4 regions of the Paenibacillus allorhizosphaerae genome follow, and region 3 is predicted to be linked to each of the others. Evidence: riboswitches for the same ligand, from Rfam matches in the RefSeq annotation. Region 3 holds a riboswitch; each other region holds the start of a gene.
What was found. Region 3 has a riboswitch for cyclic di-AMP ahead of ACFQI7_RS26765 (hypothetical protein). Riboswitches for the same ligand answer to the same signal wherever they lie in the genome.

Region 1: linked by a shared signal. The riboswitch ahead of ACFQI7_RS26280 (stalk domain-containing protein) and the one ahead of ACFQI7_RS26765 (hypothetical protein) in region 3 are both predicted to bind cyclic di-AMP.
Region 2: linked by a shared signal. The riboswitch ahead of ACFQI7_RS33830 (3D domain-containing protein) and the one ahead of ACFQI7_RS26765 (hypothetical protein) in region 3 are both predicted to bind cyclic di-AMP.
Region 4: linked by a shared signal. The riboswitch ahead of ACFQI7_RS31095 (C40 family peptidase) and the one ahead of ACFQI7_RS26765 (hypothetical protein) in region 3 are both predicted to bind cyclic di-AMP.

The regions. Positions count from the first base shown of each region.
Region 1 is NZ_JBHSRV010000008.1:320,333-325,389, reverse strand. Features, by position in the region: gene ACFQI7_RS26300 (hypothetical protein) at 97-294, shown strand; gene ACFQI7_RS26295 (AAA family ATPase) at 339-1,100, opposite strand; gene ACFQI7_RS26290 (hypothetical protein) at 1,195-1,278, shown strand; gene ACFQI7_RS26285 (polysaccharide deacetylase family protein) at 1,468-2,172, opposite strand; gene ACFQI7_RS26280 (stalk domain-containing protein) at 2,325-3,197, opposite strand; cyclic di-AMP (ydaO/yuaA leader) riboswitch at 3,201-3,371, opposite strand; gene ACFQI7_RS26275 (DUF6483 family protein) at 3,531-4,223, shown strand; purine riboswitch at 4,368-4,469, shown strand; gene purE (5-(carboxyamino)imidazole ribonucleotide mutase) at 4,682-5,057, shown strand, end outside.
Region 2 is NZ_JBHSRV010000021.1:8,674-13,730, reverse strand. Features, by position in the region: gene rnmV (ribonuclease M5) at 1-446, opposite strand, end outside; gene ACFQI7_RS33830 (3D domain-containing protein) at 550-1,683, opposite strand; cyclic di-AMP (ydaO/yuaA leader) riboswitch at 2,004-2,229, opposite strand; gene ACFQI7_RS33825 (TatD family hydrolase) at 2,455-3,222, opposite strand; gene ACFQI7_RS33820 (HD domain-containing protein) at 3,280-4,563, opposite strand; gene ACFQI7_RS33815 (AbrB/MazE/SpoVT family DNA-binding domain-containing protein) at 4,955-5,057, shown strand, end outside.
Region 3 is NZ_JBHSRV010000009.1:97,455-102,511, reverse strand. Features, by position in the region: gene ACFQI7_RS26780 (ABC transporter substrate-binding protein) at 1-296, shown strand, start outside; gene ACFQI7_RS26775 (AraC family transcriptional regulator) at 398-1,234, shown strand; gene ACFQI7_RS26770 (hypothetical protein) at 1,346-1,801, opposite strand; cyclic di-AMP (ydaO/yuaA leader) riboswitch at 1,905-2,101, opposite strand; cyclic di-AMP (ydaO/yuaA leader) riboswitch at 2,442-2,640, shown strand; cyclic di-AMP (ydaO/yuaA leader) riboswitch at 2,817-3,079, shown strand; gene ACFQI7_RS26765 (hypothetical protein) at 3,204-3,614, shown strand; gene ACFQI7_RS26760 (potassium-transporting ATPase subunit F) at 3,754-3,831, shown strand; gene kdpA (potassium-transporting ATPase subunit KdpA) at 3,846-5,057, shown strand, end outside.
Region 4 is NZ_JBHSRV010000014.1:112,894-117,950, reverse strand. Features, by position in the region: gene ACFQI7_RS31105 (M1 family metallopeptidase) at 1-1,688, shown strand, start outside; gene ACFQI7_RS31100 (hypothetical protein) at 1,705-2,517, shown strand; cyclic di-AMP (ydaO/yuaA leader) riboswitch at 2,820-2,956, shown strand; gene ACFQI7_RS31095 (C40 family peptidase) at 2,960-3,430, shown strand; gene ACFQI7_RS31090 (hypothetical protein) at 3,484-3,693, opposite strand; gene ACFQI7_RS31085 (helix-turn-helix domain-containing protein) at 3,842-5,057, shown strand, end outside.

The DNA of each region.
Region 1 (5,057 bases), on a different contig from region 3:
GAAATCCGATACTTGGAGATAAAAGAGGCACCTGAATGAAAGTTGTTCGAAAGCCGTAAACTAAGGCGTAACTCATCCACGGAGGTGAAGCCTGTTATGAATGAAACCCAAAAGAACAGTCCGAATGAGGAGCTTGGCCAGCTGGGTACGCATGCTAGCGGAGCGACGGATCTGCACAAGACACGTACGACAAGTATGCCTGTACAAATTGATCCGCCGGTTTCGCCGAATCCGGGCGCGATCGATAACCGGGATCGCCGTTTCGATAATAAAAAGAACGGCCAGCCCATCTAAACATCATTACGGGAGAGAAAGAGCGGAACAATTCTGCTCTTTTTTTATTCATCAAGAAAAAGCTCCCTCAGCATCCGCTCCCGATTGTTCAGAAATTGCTTCGTAATGATATAATGGTCCGTTTCATCTAACCGGGTGTGTTGAATGCCATCGGCGGTAAGCTGATATAAAGCGGAATCAGGATAAGCCATCAATATGGGAGAATGGGTCGAAATAATGAATTGCGAGTTTTTATTCACCAAGGTATGGATACGGGAGAGCATAGACAGTTGTTTGAAAGGTGAGAGCGCCGCTTCCGGCTCATCCAGGATGTAAAGTCCGTTGCCGCCGAATCGATGCATAAATGCGGAAAAGAACGATTCTCCATGCGACTGCTCATGCAGCGACTTGCCTCCGTAAGAATCGATGATCTTCCCTCCCGATCCAGGCTCCCGATCCATTTGATCAATATTGGTGGCAAGGTTATAGTACGTTTCGGCTCGGAAAAAGAAACCGTCACGCGGCTTATTAATACCGCGCACGATCCGAATATATTGATGCAGCGTAGAGTGCGACTCCTGCGTGGAGAAGTTGAAATTCATGGTTCCGCCTTCCGGATTGAAGCCCCAGGCAACGGCCAGCGCTTCCAACAGCGTAGATTTCCCCATGCCGTTCTCACCCACGATATAAGTGACTTTCGGATGAAGCGTAAGATTGTGCAGTTCTCCCAGTGCTGGGAGATTGAACGGATATTGCGCAAACGACGGGACCTTTTCCCGCAGCAGAGCGAAGCTTCGGATGAAAGGGTCTTTTTCAGCAAGAACCACGGCAATACCTCCTTATTATGAAGATATTATAGTTGAATTTCGCAGCCGGAGCCATTCCCGTGTATAACGAAAACATGGCTGCGCTTCTTCGGCAATCCGGCATTGGGAAGAAGAAGGACTGCTATGGCCAGAGCGCGATCCGGAAAACGGTTTATTTTATGCAAAATACAAAAAATGAAGGAAATCTTACAGGCAGTTGAGCATCGTAGCATTAATAAAGCAAAAAAAGAGATCGAAGGCGCACTATCAAGCATTCATTGGTGCAACCGCCAACAGTTGTACTGCGTTTATATATTGGTAGAGCTTTGCAATGAGGTCGGGTTTATGGAATAAGCTCTTGCCGCCGGGGCAAGAGCGCTGAAAATGCTCATTTTCGCGTCTTAGCGATGAGATCAGATACGGTAAGAAAGCGGTAGCCGCGCTGCTGAAGCTCCGGCAGGATGCGTTTGAGCGCCTCTACGGTTTGGCTACAATCTCCTTCAAGATCGTGGAACAAAATGATGTCACCGTTGTGAACATTGTTTAGCACCGTTTGAACGATTTTGTCGGCGCCAGGCTTCTTCCAGTCTTTCGTATCCTGATACCAGGACCACATGACGACCGTCAGCTTGTCCTCCTTCATGGATTGGAGCAGCGCATCGTTGTAAAATCCGCCTGGGGGCCGAAAGACGCTCGGCATTTGCTCGGTAATATCGAAGATGACTTCCTGGGTTTGCCGAATTTCCTCGACGATTCGTTCGGGAGGGTAGTTTTTCAGAAAATGATGGTCAAACGTATGATTGGCAATCTCATGGCCTTCATTTACTTCACGGATCGCAATGGCCGGATACATTTTCACGCGTTTGCCGAGCACGAAAAAAGTCGCCTTAGCCTGATACTGATGAAGTAAATCCAGTATTTGCGGGGTATATACCGGATTAGGACCATCATCAAACGTTAAGGCGATAAGCTTCTGGTCCGTCTGCACGTTCCATACAACCTCGCTGCCGAGCGGAGGCGCCGCGGTAGTCGTAATCGGAATCATCAGCGAAACAATGAGCAGGAGCGTTACTACGGTTTTTGTTTTCGTCAACGGGCTTCACCTCGGCATCTAAAGTACCTTAGTTAGGGTGGGCCAACGGATGAAAAGTATTCGGAAGCGGCGGCATGCAAAAAAAAACAGCCGCCCTAAAGAGGACGACTGTTTTTGCCATTGGATGAGTCCAGACTGCTGTAGAGATGTAGTTAGGAACCTAATACGTAAATTTTAACTTGCTGTACGCCGAACATCCTTGCTTTTGAGCGGCTTTCGGGCAAGAAAATATCAATTTTATTGCCTTTAATGGCACCGCCGATATCACTGGCCGTAGCGTACAAGCCACCGGACGGCAAGCCGTCGTAATTATAGCCCTCGATATATACTTTCGTGCCGAGCGGGATCACGTTCGGGTCGACGGCGATCGTTCCGAGCTGCAATGGATTTCCCATATAATCGACTGGGCCGTTGCCGCCATTCTCGCTCGGAGAAGCCGTATACGCCGTTGCTTTCGCTTCGATGAGTTTGCTGTACGAAGGGATCGCACTGCTGCTCAATGTCGAAACGGCGGCTGGCTGTTCTTTTGGCTTGTACCATGCCGGAGCATAATATTTACCGTCCGTACCCAAAATGGCGATACGGTTCGAGTTGTCCCACTGGCTGTTATACCCGAACGTATCGGAGAGCAGCCGGAAAGGAACATAGACTTTCCCGTCGATCAGTTCTGCTGGTGTTGCGATTTCGGTTGATTTGCCGTCGACCGAAATATGGTTATCGCCCGTCGTAAGCGAAATGCTCTTTTTTCCATTCGCCAAAGTGACTTTTATTTGCGAGCCCGCCGGTTCCCATTGTACTTGAACTCCAAGCTTGTCTGCGACGACGCGGGCAGGCACCCGCAACTTATGATTCTCATCCAGGAAAGGCTGTGCGTCCGGAAAATGGACCAGACTGTCGTTGACTTGCACCTTCACGTCTTCCGCCAAGCGTTGAGGCTCGGCCGCTTCCGCTTTTTGGCATACCGGCAAAACGGCAGGCAAGGCGAACAAACATGCGAGGAACATGCCCTTAATATTCAATTGCATTCATTTCCCTCCTATGAATGCCTCCGAGGTTAGTTGTCGGGTTCGGGAAGAGGATGCTCCCTAGTATTGCAGCCGTCGCCTTAAATCGTGACGATGCCGAAATGCATTCACCCCATGTGTTTCATCCCCCGTACGCGCACGGCAAAAAAATGCGCGATTCGGCTTTTAGTAATTTACCATAGCGTACGTACCGGTTCAATGCATAAAATTATCCAGTCATTTCCGATTAATGGAAGCCCCCTTTTTCCTCCCGGGCAGAAATGGGGTACAATGAAAATAAATTCGTGCAAGAGTAGAAGTTTATGACCGTCAGGGCAGGGGAGGAGAAGCACAATGTATAGACGAGACTATATTTTGGGACTGATTGAGAAGGCAGCCGTTGCGGTATATAAAGTGGCCGCGGCCAGAAGAAACGCGCAATTTGAAGAGGCGATGGCGCTGTTGAATCAAGCGATGAAACAACTGCTCGGTATGAATTCGAAGCTGATCGGAGCGCTGTCGGTGAAAGATTTGCTCGCCATGTTTTCTCAGGACGGCGGGATTGATCAAGGGAAAGTGCTGGCGGCGGGCGATCTGCTTCATGCGGAAGCGTCCGTATGGAAAGAGGCGGGTAACGAGACCGCGGCCCGGCAGACGGCACTCAAATGCGTTGAAATGCTGCTGACGGCGATGGAACTGGATGCCCGGTCCGAGCTGAAGAATGAATTCGACGAGCGTTTGAACCATGCGCTGGACATGGCCGGGCGTGCTCCCAAAAGCGCCGAGCTATTGGAAAAGCTGATTCCTTATTGCAATGAGGCGGGCAAGCTGGCCGATGCGGAAGACGTGTTGTTTCAATGGTTGGACGAGCTGGAGAAATCCGGACAATGGGAGCGGAGACTTAAGGCGATCGATGAAGGGATTCGAATGTGCGAGCAATGGCTTCAATTAGATGAAGGGAAAATATCGGCAGGCGGATTGAGTTCGGCCGAAATCCATAGCACATTGCAGGATTTGATAAAAATGAAAGCGAATTCGCAAACTTAAACGGCATATCGCTGAAGATCATTCAATAAATGCGAACTATTTTTTGTTTGAATTTATTTAATGTTCGTCTTTTATAGTTGACATGCGCTGTTAAAGGCTGTTAAACTGAGAGGGTAATAACAAGATGGAACAAACGAATTTTTGGAGAATAAAGTCGAATAATCTCGTATAAAGTCGGGAATATGGCCCGAAAGTTTCTACCCAAAAACCATAAATTTTTGGACTACGAGTGAACGAACGATAAGGAAGGTCGGCATGTTTGTGCCCGGCCTTAGCTTGCGCTTCGGGCTATTTGTCGTCCAGTGGATAGAACGCATCGGTATGCGCCCTATCAGCCGGACGTTTTTTTATACATCAGAAGCTTAACTTAAACACGAATGGATCTTCACCGATCAAAAGCGCTATGTGCATTGCAGTGTATGTTGCTAATTTAATCTATAATATCGGAGGTTCAGCCAGTGTCCGTACTTGTTGGCGTCATCATGGGAAGTCAGTCCGACTGGGAAACGATGAAGCACGCCTGTGACGTGCTCGAGGAATTAGGCGTTCCGTATGAGAAGAAAGTCGTTTCCGCGCACCGTACCCCGGATTTAATGTTCGAATATGCGGCTTCAGCGGTGGAACGGGGGTTAAAGGTTATCATCGCGGGCGCCGGAGGCGCGGCGCATTTGCCGGGGATGGTCGCCTCCAAGACGGTGCTGCCGGTGATCGGCGTGCCGGTGAAAACGTCTACCTTGAACGGACTCGATTCCTTGCTCTCGATCGTACAGATGCCTGGCGGCATTCCGGTTGCGACGGTAGCGATCGGGCATGCCGGTGCAACGAACGCAGGTC
Region 2 (5,057 bases), on a different contig from region 3:
TAGCCGATTCCTAAATATTTGCCGACCATCATTCTTCGGGCGGCCGCCTCGGGATGGACGATGAGTCCAGCTTCCATCAGGTCTTCCCATGAAATTTGGGCTTCCGCCGACTGATAATCGGTGCGCACATTCTCAAGCGCCTCGCGAATCGCTTCTACGGATGCGTTCTCCACGCCGATATCTCCGCGGCTCGTCGCCGCTTCCTGGGTCAAAAAAGCATGCTTGCAGCCGGGCACTTCTTTCGAAATGATTTTGCGGATCCGTTCCCCCGCGTGGTCCGGGTCGGTGAAGACGATGACGCCTCTGCGCTCTTGCGCCAATCGGATCCGTTTCAACACATCTTTGTTGATCGCCGACCCGCCGGTTTCGATCGTCTCGGCTTCGACAGCCCGTTTCACGGCCGTTGTATCGTCTTTTCCTTCAACGACAATGATTTCCTTAATCATACCATACTTACCTTCTTTCGCTAACAGCAGAAAAGAAGAGGAACGTGTCGCACCTCTTCTTTCCTTCTCGTCTATATTATGAGTCTGCCCTAATTGCAAGTCATTAATCGGTTGTCGGCTTCTTCGGTCCGATGACATACACGGTATACCCGCGCTTCAATCCGAACCGGTTCGCATACGTATTGCTCTCGAAATAAACGTCCATGACGTTTCCTTTGATAGCGCTACCCGTATCCTCCGCTCTGCGGAATCCGATACCATCGATATAAACCCACCAACCCAAAGGAACGACCTTTGGATCTACTGCAATCGTGCGACCTTCCGTTACTGTCGTACCTGTAGCCGTCTTACCGAATCCCGGATGCGAGGTTCCTTTTCCTGTGGAACCAGCGGTATAAGCGGTAAGCGTGACATTATTGATGACCTGCTTGTAAGCAAAGGTCACTCCATTTTTCGATATTTCATCCACAGTGGGCGACGAGGCCGACAACACCGTTACCGGGTTTTTCGTGCCGATCGCAACAATCTTTTTTATACTTTCCGATTGGACTTTCTCGTCAACTACCTGTTCAGACACCAATTCGCCGTCTTCAAACACTTTTTCCTTCGTTTTGAGCAAGACGCCTTCTTGCCCTTCCTGAACTACTTGTTCTTTACCTTTCAAGAGCTGCGGTTCGTTGCGTTTGACAACTTCAAATGCAATCGGTTCCGTTACTTCTTCCGTCTCTTTCTTCACCCGTACAATTTGAATTTTATCATTTTCCGGCAAAGGCGCATCGATCGCAGGGGTTATTTTATCAAGCTCGCCCAAAGAAATGCTTAGTTCCTGCAGCGCACTTCCCACCGTTTTACCGATCGTGTATACCGTTTTGGTTTCTCCATCGGCGGTAAGCTCTACCGGCTTCGCCCGTTCAATCATAATCCGCTCTCCCGATTTGATCGCGCTCGCCAGGGAGTGAGACAGATGATCGTGCTCGCCGACAGCAATGCCTTGTTCATCCAGTATTCGTTGCAGATTCCCGTGCCGGGTTTGAAATGTTTTCTCCTGGCCGTCTACAACTACCGATACGCGCTTAATGGCCGTACCATACAACATCATTAAAAACATGAAAGCCATCGCGAATGAAATGAGTGCAATAATCGATATCATACGCAAGTTTTCATGCTTCCATCGCAATGCGAAGGACATGCTGGATGATCGTCTTACATGGGTTTGTTCCGTTGACACAACGCCCACTAGTTCGGTCCTCCTTCAAAGCCTCGCCACCCGAGTGTTTTGCATGAGTAGATCTGACGCGACTATGGTAATTTAGTTTGGCTCCACACCAACGCTGCTTCCGAGTAGCGCATCGCTGCGTTACAGTTTGCAGCAACCTCCGTCCGGTGTCATCAGAACTGCGACTTGCCTGCAGCCCCACCTCCTTGGGACACATGTTTATGAACCGGCTCGGACCTTTATCCCATCTAACGGGGAAACACAAAAAAAAGTCAGCGGAGAAGAGGGCTCTTCCCGTGACTTTTCTCATTTGTTCAAATGAAAATAGAAGCACACGACAATTTACCTCTCTCTTAACGCTTACGAGGTTAGCTGACGGATTCGGACTTGAGAGTCGCCCTACCCATGTTGCAATGAATAGCCGGAATACCGGTATTCGTTGTCAACCAGTGCATCTGCATGCACTTGGGATTCACCCCTATTTTACACCGCTGCCGCCGGCCGAAGCCAAACAGCATGCAATGCGGTTCCCCCGTTTCCCATTTGGAAACTCAGCGAAGTTGGAAATATGGTAATCGTTATGAAGTTATTATTGAGTTTACGATGGGAAGGTAGAAGTTGTAAAGTATACAAACTCGAAAAATTAGAGTGAATTTTGGCCGAAATCACCATTATTCATTGTTTTTCCGAATAAAAACCTTATATTTCTTTTCCGCACATCTATTTTTCATCGTTTTTCTTCATTTATCTTCAGTCGAACAAAAAACAGGCCGTCCCCATCGGCACCTTTTTTCACTTTAAGCGAAAAAAAGCCATCGCATTTCGGGTTGTGATCTCCGCCAGCTCCTCTACCGAAATTCCCTTAATTTCCGCCGCAGTCTCGGCAACAAGACGGACGTAGGAAGACTCGTTTCGCTTGCCGCGGTAAGGGTGCGGGGCCAAATAAGGCGCGTCCGTCTCAATCAATAAGCGGTCGAGCGGCACGTGTTGAAGCACTTCTTTGGGCTGCCTGGCATTTTTGAACGTAACCGGTCCGCCGAATGAAATGTAAAAATTCATATCCAGACACAGCTTCGCCGTCTCCCAGCTTCCGGAATAGCAATGCATGACGCCGCCGACCTCCGCCGCCTTTTCTTCTCGGAGCGTTTGCACCACATCGTGATGGGCGTCCCGGTTATGGATGACAATCGGCATTCCGACTTTGCGGGCCAGCCGGATTTGCTCCCGGAATACCCGATCCTGCACGTCTTTGGGGGACGTGTCCCAATAATAATCGAGGCCGATCTCGCCGATCGCCACCACTTTCTCATGCCGGCAAAGCGACTCGAGCCATTCCAGATCTTCAGGCAGCATATCTTTGGCATCCGTCGGATGCCAGCCAACCGTAGAATAGATGAAATCGTACTGCTCGGCCAGCGCAATGGAGCTCGGTATCGTTTCCCGGTTAAAACCGACATTGATAATTCGACGAATTCCGTTCTGCTGCGCGCGTTCGATGACCTGTTGTCGATCTTCATCGAACTGAGGCGCATTCAAGTGTGCATGCGTATCTATGAGCATAAAGCGACTCCTTTTGTCTTCTATTTGATAATCATCTTGGAAAGGAAGGAAAATCATTTAAGTTGAGAGCAGTTTTTGCAAATCCGGGTCAAATTGAGAAAGATGTTTCGTAATGAACTCCTGTGGGTAATACAGATGGTATTTTCCCATGTGGATGCCGCTGATCGATCTTACGATCTCGGATTTTCTGGAAATTTCAGTAAGACGATCTTTGGAATCGAGCAGCAGGATGGGCAATTTTTCATCGTGCACACCGGGTCGATATACATCATAGGAAAGATCGGACGGAAAATCAATTTCCAGATAATATGCCGGATCGATGCCGAACCGTTCTAATTGGGCTCGGAGCCGCTCCATTTGCCCGTCGTCGATCCGCTCCAGCGTTATATATTGGAACAATCGCCGCTGCAAAAAACGGGAGCATAAGTCGGCCAAAGTCCGATCCTCTTCCATGGACCATTGCATCAAAGCTGTTTGCATCAAGGCTTCGTCCAGCAAGTAATAATCATCCACCGTCAATGCTTGATTAAACAGGTTGAGTAGAGGCGGAAGCATGAAGCGGAACGAGTAGCTGCTTTCATACAAGTGCTTCGCTCTCTGAAAAATTTTGTGCAAAATGACTTCAGCACTTCGGGTGACAGGATGAAAGTAGACCTGCCAATACATTTGATAGCGCGACATTAAGTAATCTTCCACAGCATGCATGCCGCTTTCTTTCACGACAATATGACCTTGATAAGGACGCATGACGCGAAGAATGCGCTCCAAATCAAAAGTGCCATAATTGACGCCTGTAAAATAAGCATCGCGCAGCAAGTAATCCATCCGGTCCGCATCCAACTGGCTGGATACAAGGCTGACGACGATTTCGTGGGTGTATGTCTTGGCAATAATACCGGCAACCTGCTGGGGAAAGGTAGGCGAAGCTTGCCGCAGAACTTGATTGACTTCCGTGTCGCCCAGCACAATTCGACACGACCATTCTTCATGATGCGTACCGAACGTTTTTTCGATGGAATGGGAGAACGGCCCGTGTCCGACATCGTGCAGAAGCGCGGCACAAAGGCACAGCAATCGTTCTTCCTTCGGCCAGTCTACATACGCGTTGCGTTCAAATTGCGAGATGATTTTGCGGGTGATTTCATATACCCCAAGCGAATGGGAAAAACGACTGTGTTCCGCGCCATGGAAAGTCAGAAAGCATGTGCCTAACTGGCGAATGCGCCGCAATCGTTGAAATTCTTTTGTATTAATCAAATCCCAAATCGTTTGATCCTGCACGTAAATATATTTGTGTACCGGATCTTTGAAAACTTTTTCTTCGTGCAAGGGGGTTGTCATCTGCATCTTCCTCCGAAACCCGATTTGTTTCATTCCGTTGTTTTTCGACAAAGAAAGTCATGGAACGTTCACATACTTGTCGAATAATGTCGTACTTTTAGCCTTAATAAAATACCATCTTTCGTTATATTTTACCAAGAAATCGATCCATGTAGTATATTTTCAATCGGAAAAATCGCGAAGAAACGGGGGAAATTCGTGTTCTGGCGCGCTATTGCATGACACTTTCGTTTTTCTTGGTGAACGTCATGAAATAAATCTATGAAAATATGGTTGACTATTTTGGGAATGGTTGGTATCATATGTATAAAGAATTATGTCGAATAATGACGATTAATTTTTTCGTAGCGATTCGCTGCTCCGCATAACTTCATGAGAGGGGAATATCATTATGATGAAATCTACTGGTATTGTTAGAAAGGTCGACGAGTTGGGACGTGTCGTTATTCCTATCGAACTGCGCAGAACGCTGGGCATCGGAGAAAAAGACGCTT
Region 3 (5,057 bases):
AGTCCAAGCTAACGGCCGATATGGGATTATATCCGGTGCTGAAAAACGAAGAAATCAAAAACAAGTATATGCTGAACGACCCGCTCTACAAGGGGAAAAATATAAAGGCGGCATCCTACAATAAAGTCGGACCGGGCATGCCCGGCCGCAAGCCGGGATTAACGAACGTGAAGGCCGAGAACATGTTTATGAAAGAACTGCAGAAGGCCGTTGTGGAAAATAAAGATTTGAATACGGTGCTGCGAAGCGCCGAAGAAGTGATCAATAAAGCGATTGCTTCCGAGAAAGCAAAATGATCCGGCATTTTTGCAAGCTGCCGGGGCGGCGCTTCTCTGCCGAGGGGCAAAGTTCTGTGCTATGATGACGTTATATACATCATGCGTCGTGGGAGATGAGAATGGTGCATGAGCCGTTTTTCGAACGATTTTTTCCGAAAATGGTCGAGGTGCTCCTCCGCGGGGAACCCTTCTGGAAACAAAGGAAGTACAGGTTTGAGCTGAAACAGACGAGTTTGTACAACTTTGTTTACGTGTTTGCGGGAAAGGGCACGTATGAATTGAATGGCACCGTATGGGAACTAAATCCGGGCACGGTTCTTCATATGGCTCCGGATGAACACATGATATTGTCAAGTTCGCAAGCGGAACCTCTGACGTATTATAGCGTGCATTTCCTGTATTTCCCGATGGAATGGGAAGGGAACCAAGCCAGACTGGGACAGAAAGGCGCCCCTCTGCCGTTCGAGCGTGTTTTTTCCGTTCATGCGGACGCCGCGGAGCTGGAACGACGGCTCAAACAGTTGCATGAGTTGTGGAATGACAAAAACGCGGGGACCGAATGGACCGTCAGGCTTCTGTTCTTGACGCTGATGAAGTGGCTTAGTGAGGCGCTGACCCACAAGCTGCGGGATGAAGATGAAACGGCCCGGCTTATATCCGATTCCATGAAATACATTCAGGACCATTACCAGCAGTCGCTGGAACGCGATAAATTGGCGCGCATGGCGTCGCTGTCGGCCAGCTACTACTCGATTTTGTTCAAAAGGTACTCGGGTTATACGCCATTTGAATTTATTAACAAAATAAGGCTGGATAAAGCGAAGCAGCTGCTCCGCACCACCAATGAGCCGATTTCGAAAATTGCCAGAGAGGTCGGCTATCAGGATCCGCTTTATTTCACCAGATTATTTGCAAGGGAAGTGGGCATGGCTCCCCGCATGTATCGCAAAGCGTAGCCGCGGCCTTTGACGCCGAGGAATAGCATACCAAAGAAAGCCAAGTTTGGCCCGACAGACCGGCTTGGTTTTTCTTGGTTTCGTCATGATGTTGTCTGCACCGCATTGCATTTAGAAAGAGAAGTACGCCTGCGAACGGTCGATCAACAGGGAACTCCCTAATGATGAAGCGATATCTTTTTGCAGGGTGAAGGGATATCTAAGCTTGAAGGCCAAATCCAGCAGCGCCGATTCGGCGAGATTCGTCCTTGCTTGCCCCCACGCTTTGTCTCTGGTTTGGACGCAGCGAATGGCATCGGCAATGGAAAGACCTTTCAGTTTCGCAAAGACGAATGCCCAGCGGACCAAATCTATGTTTTCCCTCGTGCAGGGTATCACGTATTCTCCCCAACCGCTAACCCCGCCGCTTGATATTTTGAGCAATCCGCAGTTGCATTCGCCGCCGGTCAAAGGGATTTGATTCTGGATCAGGCGGCAGTCGAACCGGAACACCTCCATCGCGCAGATGCGATAGTGTAAAAGCTCATTTTCATTTATTACGGGTGAAGGAACGGTTAAGTTGAACATCGTATCCAATCTCCTTAACTTTAAGGTGGAAAGCGCAAAAAAGCCCGAAGAGCAGAGAAACTCTGCTCCCGGGCTTCTTGCATAGCAATAGAAGGCATGGGTGCGGTTCTCTCTCAATGCGCATACGAGGTTAGCTGTCGGGTTCGGGCTTGAGAGTGCCCTACTCACGTTGCAACCGTTACATCTAGCGAAGCGATGTCGGTTGTCACTATCTGAGATTCACCCCTTGAAGCCTTTGCGTTAGTATAGGCTTCGATTGGGTCCCCCGTTTCCTATAAAGGAACTCTGCGTTTGAATAGGAAAATATGATATTGTTGCAATGAATCATACTCCGAGCCATACGCAAAGTAAAACCCGAATCCGGATGTTATTTTCGGTTTTTTGGCTTCATATGAGGATGGAAACGGATTCATTCAAAGCCTGCATTTAATATCGATATAAATGCTGCTTGATTCTTCGTTTATCGCGGTTTCTCAGAAAAGCGGCGAAAAGCGGAGCATGATATCGAAAATGAAAGATCATATACGGATTGTTCGAGCTCTATCGCCTGCCAGTGCCGGATTTGCAATGCAGCGTTTCTTTACAGCGCGTTGCTTCGAGCGTATGATACGACTCAAGAAACAATCCAAACAAAGTTTCCCATTTTTATTCGCTGAATTTCCTTGATACCAAGGAAAACGGGGGAACCAACAGGTGGTGCAAGAACGGTGTGAGAGCCGGTCGCGCATCGCCAGGGGTGAATCGCGGGGACGGAATGTCATGGAATTCCGTACTCGCGTAGGGCGACTCTCACCGCCCGAATCCGTCAGCTAACCTCGTAAGCGTTAGACGGCAGCCGGCTTGTCTTTCGAATCCGGATCGATTCGACAGAAAAGCGCTGCTTTTGGAGAGAGGATGATGAAGCTTGTGATCGTTTGCCGCGACCACAGGGCTTAATGCCTCTGTGGTTTTTTGCTGCATTTTATTGAAAATTTACCGTTTTATTTGCAGAGACGAATAAATTGAATAGGTCATATGCAACTTTTCGCTGAATCCTTGAATGGAAAAGGAACGGGGGAACCAACGGAGTCGCGCAGCATATCCAAATGTCGGATACGGTCACGGCTTTATGGGGTGAATCTTGCAGTTGACAACCGACATCGTGAATACCGATGTAACGGTTGCAGCATTGTTGACAATTGTCCAGCGACATCTCCGCTGTACAATTGCAACGCAAGTAGGGCGACTCTCACGCCCGAATCCGTCAGCTAACCTCGTAAGCGTATAGAGAGAGGCAACGATTGTCGTGAGCAGGACACGGTATGTTCTTTACTGTGCCTTCAGAAGCCGCGGGAAGAGTTCTTCTCTGATCGCAGGCTTCTTTTTTGTTGCCTTCTCTTTCTTCATTCAAGGAGGAGAACACATGGATAGCCGGCAAAGATTTATTCTGGTATCTGCGCCCAACAAAGCGGGTGAAGCCTTCGTCCGTTTATTAATGACGCATAGACTCCCCTTTGCCGCGATCGCTAATAACAAGCGGGAGCGAGCGCGAATGAAGGAGCTGGGCGTTGAGCGCATTATACTCGTCGACACAACCGAGGAAAGCACCTGGCAGCTGCCCGACTTTCCGATCGGAAAAATATTTTTGTTCGAAAGCAGTTTTACTTTGTGCTGCCGCTACATTCGCATATGCAGTTCTTGGAGCAGCGAACCGACTTATGTAATCACGCATTCGAACCACCCGCGGCTCATTTATAAAGGACTTGGAGCGAGCTTCGTCATTCATACGAACAGCGATGAAGTATCGTTTTTACTCCATGCGCTTGTAGGGTGAACCGAGAACTTGGAAGTGATGGAGGAGTATATATGGCGGATCTCTATATGGTTTTGATTCTCGCAGCGACTTACGTTCTGTTCGCCGGCTTTTTGTCCTGGTGCGGCAAAGTGACTGAGGAAACGGGAGGTGAGCGCAAATGATCGTTGTTTATTTATTTACGGCGTTTATCTTTATTTACCTGGCCTATGCGCTCATTCATCCGGAGAAATTTTAGGGAGGCTGTACACTGTGGGCATTTTGCAAATTGCCGTTGTGATCCTGATTTTGATGCTGATCGTTAAGCCGCTCGGCACTTATTTATACCAGGTGTTTCGGAATGAAGCGAGTGTGACGGACAAATTTTTTTCTATCATTGAGAAACCTGTTTTTGCCCTGATCGGGCTTAAGGATCGAAAGGGCATGACCTGGAAAACGTACGGACTCAGCTTCATTTTAACGAACATCGTGCTGGTGGCCGTCAGTTATTTGATTCTGAGGGTACAAAAGTTTTTGCCGCTGAATCCGAACGGCATCGACAACATGGAGCAGACGCTTTCATTCAATACGGTCATCAGCTTCATGACCAACACGAACCTGCAGCATTACAGCGGCGAATCGGGGCTCTCGTATTTCTCGCAAATGGCCGTCATCATGATGATGATGTTCACTTCTGCGGCGACCGGGTTATGTGTTGCCATCGCTTTTGTTCGAGGGATTACAAATAAGGGTCGGACGATCGGGAACTTCTTTGAAGATTTCGTGAAAGCTCATACGCGCGTGTTTTTCCCGCTGGCGCTCGTGGTGACGCTTCTGCTTGTGGCGCTTCACGTTCCGCAAACGCTGCAGCCTACCTTAACGGTTACGGGTTTGGAGGGACAAGTACAACAAATCGCTATCGGTCCGGTGGCGTCTCTGGAGTCCATCAAGCACTTGGGAACGAACGGCGGCGGATTTTTCGGAGTGAACTCGGCCCATCCGTTCGAGAATCCGAATCCGCTCACGAATGTCATCGAAATATTGTCGATGTGGTCGCTGGCGGCCGCACTCCCGTATACGTACGGCTTGTTCGCGAAAAACCGCAAGCAAGGTTGGGTTATCTTTTCCGCGATGATGATTTTGTTCCTGCTGTTCTTGTCCTTGGTTTACGTATCCGAGACCAGAGGTAACCCGGTGATGAACCGTTTGGGCATTGATGCATCACAGGGCAGCATGGAAGGGAAAGAGGTACGATTCGGCATTCCGCAATCGGTTTTATTTACTACCGTTACGACATCGGCCACGACCGGTTCGGTGAACAATATGCATGATACGCTCACGCCGCTCGGAGGCATTACGCCGCTCGCTTTAATGATGCTGAACTGTGTGTTCGGAGGAAAGGGCGTCGGTCTGGTGAACATGCTGATGTACGCGATTCTGGCTGTTTTCCTCGCCGGTTTAATGGTAGGAAGGACGCCGGAGTTT
Region 4 (5,057 bases), on a different contig from region 3:
AGGAATTGTACTTTCATCTGTATCCGAATGCGTTTGAATCGAAAAAGACAACATTCATGAAAGAATCCGGCGGGAAGCTGCGCAGCGATGCAAGCAAGGACGGTAATCACGGCAGCATGACCGTGAAGTCGATCCGAACGATGGACGGAGCGGAGCTGGAACTCGGGGACCGTATCGAATACGTGCAGCCGGACGACGGCAACAAGGATGACAAGACGCTGATCAAGGTGCCGCTGCCCCGAGCCGTGCTGCCGGGAGAGAAGGTGAATCTGAAGACCGAGTTTGTGGTGCAGCTCCCTCAAGTGTTTGCCCGTATGGGCTATGCCGGCGATTTTGTCATGGCTGGTCAATGGTTTCCGAAAATCGCCGTATACGAGCCCAAAGGCACTCGCGGCCGCGAGGAAGAAGGCTGGAATCTTCACCAGTATCACGGCAATTCCGAGTTTTATGCCGATTTCGGCATATTTGACGTCAAGCTGAAGGTGCCCTCCGCTTACACGGTCGCAGCCACCGGCTTTCCGACCCGGCCGGTTGCCGACGACGGGAAGACGAGAACGTACTATTTTTATTCGGACGATGTCCACGATTTCGCTTGGGCCGCTTCCCCCCACTTCATCTATTACGAAGAGCCTTACGCAACCAAGTCGCTGCCGGGCGTACGCATTAAGCTGTATCTCGATCCGAAGCATGAAGCGCTCAAGGCCCGGTACATGACCGCCGCCAAAAAAGCGCTGGCCCGCTACTCCGAATGGTACGGCAGCTATCCTTACTCCACCCTGTCGATCGTCGTTCCGCCGGAGGAAGGCAACGGAGCTGGCGGCATGGAGTACCCGACGCTCGTTACCGCGTGGGGCGCTTCGGAAGAAAACCCGAACCTCGAGCTCGAGCGCGTTGTCGTGCATGAAATCGGTCACCAGTTCTTCTACGGCATGGTGGCAAGCAACGAATTCGAGGAAGCCTGGCTGGATGAAGGGTTCACCTCCTATGCGGAAGATAAGCTCATGGCTTCCGAGTACGGCGTACGACCGAATTTGCTTGTCGAGTCGAGCTATATCACATCGCCGGCGGCGCTGCGCAAAAATTCATGGAGCTTCAGCGGCCACAATCAGTATGCCGAAAATGTATATACCCGCGCCAAGCTGGTGCTCAAAGCGATGGAGCGGCAGGTCGGCCCGGATACGATGGATAAAATTATGCGCAACTATTTTCAGCGTTGGAAATTCAAGCATCCGACATCTAGCGATTTTCAGAAAACGGTGGAAGACGTAACCAAAACAAGCTGGAAAGACTTCTTCGACCAATATGTGTATAACGGCATGATGGTCGATTACGCGGTAACCGGCATTGAAACCCGCAAACTGACCGAAGGCGGGCAAACCGTTTACGAAAATAAAGTGCAGCTGCGCAAGCTGGGCGGAACGTATCGGGACGTGCCCATCCGATTCCGCTTCGCCGACGGATCGCAGATTGACAAAACGTGGGACGGCGCGGACAGTGAAGTCATTATGAGCTTTAAATATACGGCCCCGCTCGATTGGGTCGCTATCGATCCGCAGCATACGATTGTGCTCGAGAATAAACGGATTAACGGATTCATGAAAACAAACGTCGATCCGAAGCTTTCGGCCCGTTGGAATATGAGCGTCGTGAAAATTTTGGAGACCTTGTTCGGATGGGTCGCCTTGTGAGAGGTGAGAAGCGATTATGTGGTATTGGATGAAAAAAGGCTGGGCGATCGCCTGGCAGCAACCGTTCGCCGTCTTTGCGCTCTTCCTTTATAATTTGGCTTGGGGCGTGTTGATTTACAAACTGATTCAATCCATTGTCGTCCCTTTGCTTCACCGGTATCCGGGCAAGGATCTTTCTCACGAAACGGCTCAGCTGTTCTGGATCGAAGGGCAGTTTCAGATCATGAAGACCGATTTGCTCATGCCGTATATATGGTGGGCGAGCGCTCTGATCGGTTTGCGCATGCTGCTCAGTCCAGTCATCAACGCCGGTATCTATTATTCGCTGCATCATTTGGAAATGAATGCGGGCTACCGTTTCGTGAAGGGGATTCGCAAGCTGGCCCTCCCCTTCCTCGGCCTGTATGCGCTACAGACGCTTTTATCGCTGGTCCCGCTGTACTGGCTCGTGCCATATGCGCTGCGTCAATATGCCGAGCAGTCTTCCTACACCGACCTCGGCAAAGCGCTTCTTCCTGCAACCGGCTGCTTTATCGCTTACATTTTCCTGCTGCAGCTGCTCTTTCTGTATTTGCAGGTCGGTAAAGTGGACGGCCGCTCTTCTCTCTACACCGTGCTGTTCGTGATGAGGCAAGGACATGTCATCGTATTAACCGCTTTGGGCGTGTTGGCGATTACCTTCATCGTATCGGCGGCCGTCATGGTTTCCGCCTTCGTCTGGGCCGGATTAGCCGCACTTGTATTGTTCCAGGCGTACCGACTCGTTCACATGTTCATGAAATTGTGGGCGATCGCCACCCAATATGCACTTTGGTCGGAAAAAGCATAATACCGTTTGCGCCGTTTAGGCCCCACTTCCCCGATGAATCGGAGGAGGCGGGGCCTTTTTCGCCGTTGACCGACACGTTCTTTATGTCGGCGCCGCGCTGCGAGCGGTAGCGGCTTTTTTCGACAAAATTCCAAGGATTGGAAAGGATGGGCGATTTTCTGTTTCCTTATTTTGTAAGCGCTAACACTCAACCCCGGTGCGAATCGGCAGGTTTCATGTTTTAACCTAATTATTGTGACAATATTGTGACAAAAGAAGGAAAAGCTCAGTTTTCCACGAATACCTGTACATAGCAATACAAAATGAAAATTTTGCCGAATTTCCGTTCGCGGAAAACGGGGGACCACAATTTGGGTGAATTGATCTCGCTTCACAGTGATCATAGGGAACCTTCAACCGAACCCTCAAGCTAACCTCGTAGGCACCGGAAGGGGAAACTTCTTTGAAGAAGCTTGTCGGTTTTGCACTTTCTTTGACTATGTTTTGCACCATCTCGGTTGGCAGCGCATTTGCTGAAACCCCACTAAGCTCAGCGGTAAACGCAGGATTGGGTTCGCCGTACAAATGGTCCGGCACAACAACGAAAGGCTTTGACTGCTCCGGCTATACTTCTTGGGTGTTCAAAAAGTTCGGTATCGACCTGCCGCATACTTCCAAAGGCCAAGCCACGGTTGGCGACTCGGTGGACAAAGATCAGCTTCGCCCCGGCGACCTGGTATTTTTCAATACTGACGGCAAAGGAATCTCCCATGTAGGCGTATACGTGGGCGACGGCAAATTTTATCACTCCGCTACGGACAAAGGCGTCATCATTACGAAAATGAGCGACTCCTACTACACAAAACGTTATGTTACCGCTCGCCGCGTTCTATCGGATGATCAGTATACGCAGCTGATGACTGACGCGAATTAATGCACCGCTAAGAGCCGCTGGCATCCACTTGATGCTTACGCGGTTCTTTTTTTCTATCCCAGCTTGTGCTGTTCGGGGATGGTTTCGGCGTTGTCATTCGCATGCCAAGGCACAATCTCCAGACCGTTAAAGCAGCGGCTCATCTGCTGAAGCCGTACTTCCGCATCCGACCATTCCATTGGTTTTCCCAGACTTTTTCCCTTATAGCATAAGATGTACAGCACAATTTCCGAGCCCCCTTGTATATACGATTGTCTAATCATTACCCATTACCCTTCGCCGCGCCGGTTCAAACAATATTTTCTAAAAGGTGTACGCCGATTTAAATAAACATTAAAATAAGAATGAATGTGACGGATGCCTTTCGATGAAGAACCGCCTGAAGCAGTCTGCTATGAGGAGGAACACCGAATGCTGTTGCCGAGAACCATTTCCATTCATCGTCGAAGTATTGTGTTGACCTGGCTATTTTCCTATTTGGCCGTTCTTCTGCTGCCCGTCATGATCAGCGTGATCGTATACCGCGAATCCAGCACGACGCTCGAAGGCGAGATCCACCAAGCGAATCTTTCGTTACTGAAGCAGGTCCGGGAAGTGATGGACAACTACTTCTTGTCGATGGAGCGCCTGAACTTCGAAATGACCTGGAACTTGCAGATGCAGGAGCTGCTGAATTCCAATAAGTACGCCTCTTCTCCAAACGAGTATATTTACGATCGATACAAACTGACGCAGGACTTCAATTTGTACCAATCCGCCTACCCGACCGTCGATTTGTTTTATACGTACCTCGGCGGCGATAATACCGTCGTACTTCCTGGCACCGTCCGCAGCGGGCCGTTCGCCTATCAAACTTTGCATGCCGATCCTTCGTTTCCTTATGGCGAATGGAGCTCCCTGGTCGACCGCAAAGATTTCCGGGGCTTCGTGCCGATGGTCCGAATCGATGAAAACCTTAAAATTCGCAAAACGGTCGCTTACGTCAGCCCCTACAATACGGATAAAGACGGGACGCTGGCAACCAACGTCGTCATGATCGATCAAGCGCGCATCCTTGGCGCGATCCAGAATGTAGAGCTGTTCAATAAAGGGCATGTGCTCATATTGAACCGGAATAACGAGACGCTCGTTTCCAACGCCAACGAAACGATCCCTTCCGATTTTCCGTTCGACCAGCTCGGCGATGAATCCAAGTTTTTTTACTATAAAAAAGACGGGGAAAAATACGAGATTCATTCCATTCGTTCGGAGCGCGTCGGGCTGACCTATATTTCCATGATCCCGAGTTCCCTATACTGGGAGAAAGCGCAGCATGTACGGAACTTGACTTATGTAAGCGTTCTTATCAGCTTGTCCGGCGGCAGTCTGCTGACCTATGTGTTCCTGCGCCGCAACTACAACCCGGTCCGGCGGCTCGTGCAGACGTTTTCCGGCAAATCCAATGTCAGCTACGGCAAAGAGCACAACGAATTTCAATTTCTTGAACAAGCGATCGGCAGCACACTCAGCGAGATGGATAAAATCATGGACCGGATGAAAAGCCAGCAGCACATCCTGCGCTCGAATTTTATCGCACGTCTGCTGAAAGGCCGCATCGACAGTCAAATCCCGGTCGACGAATCGCTGA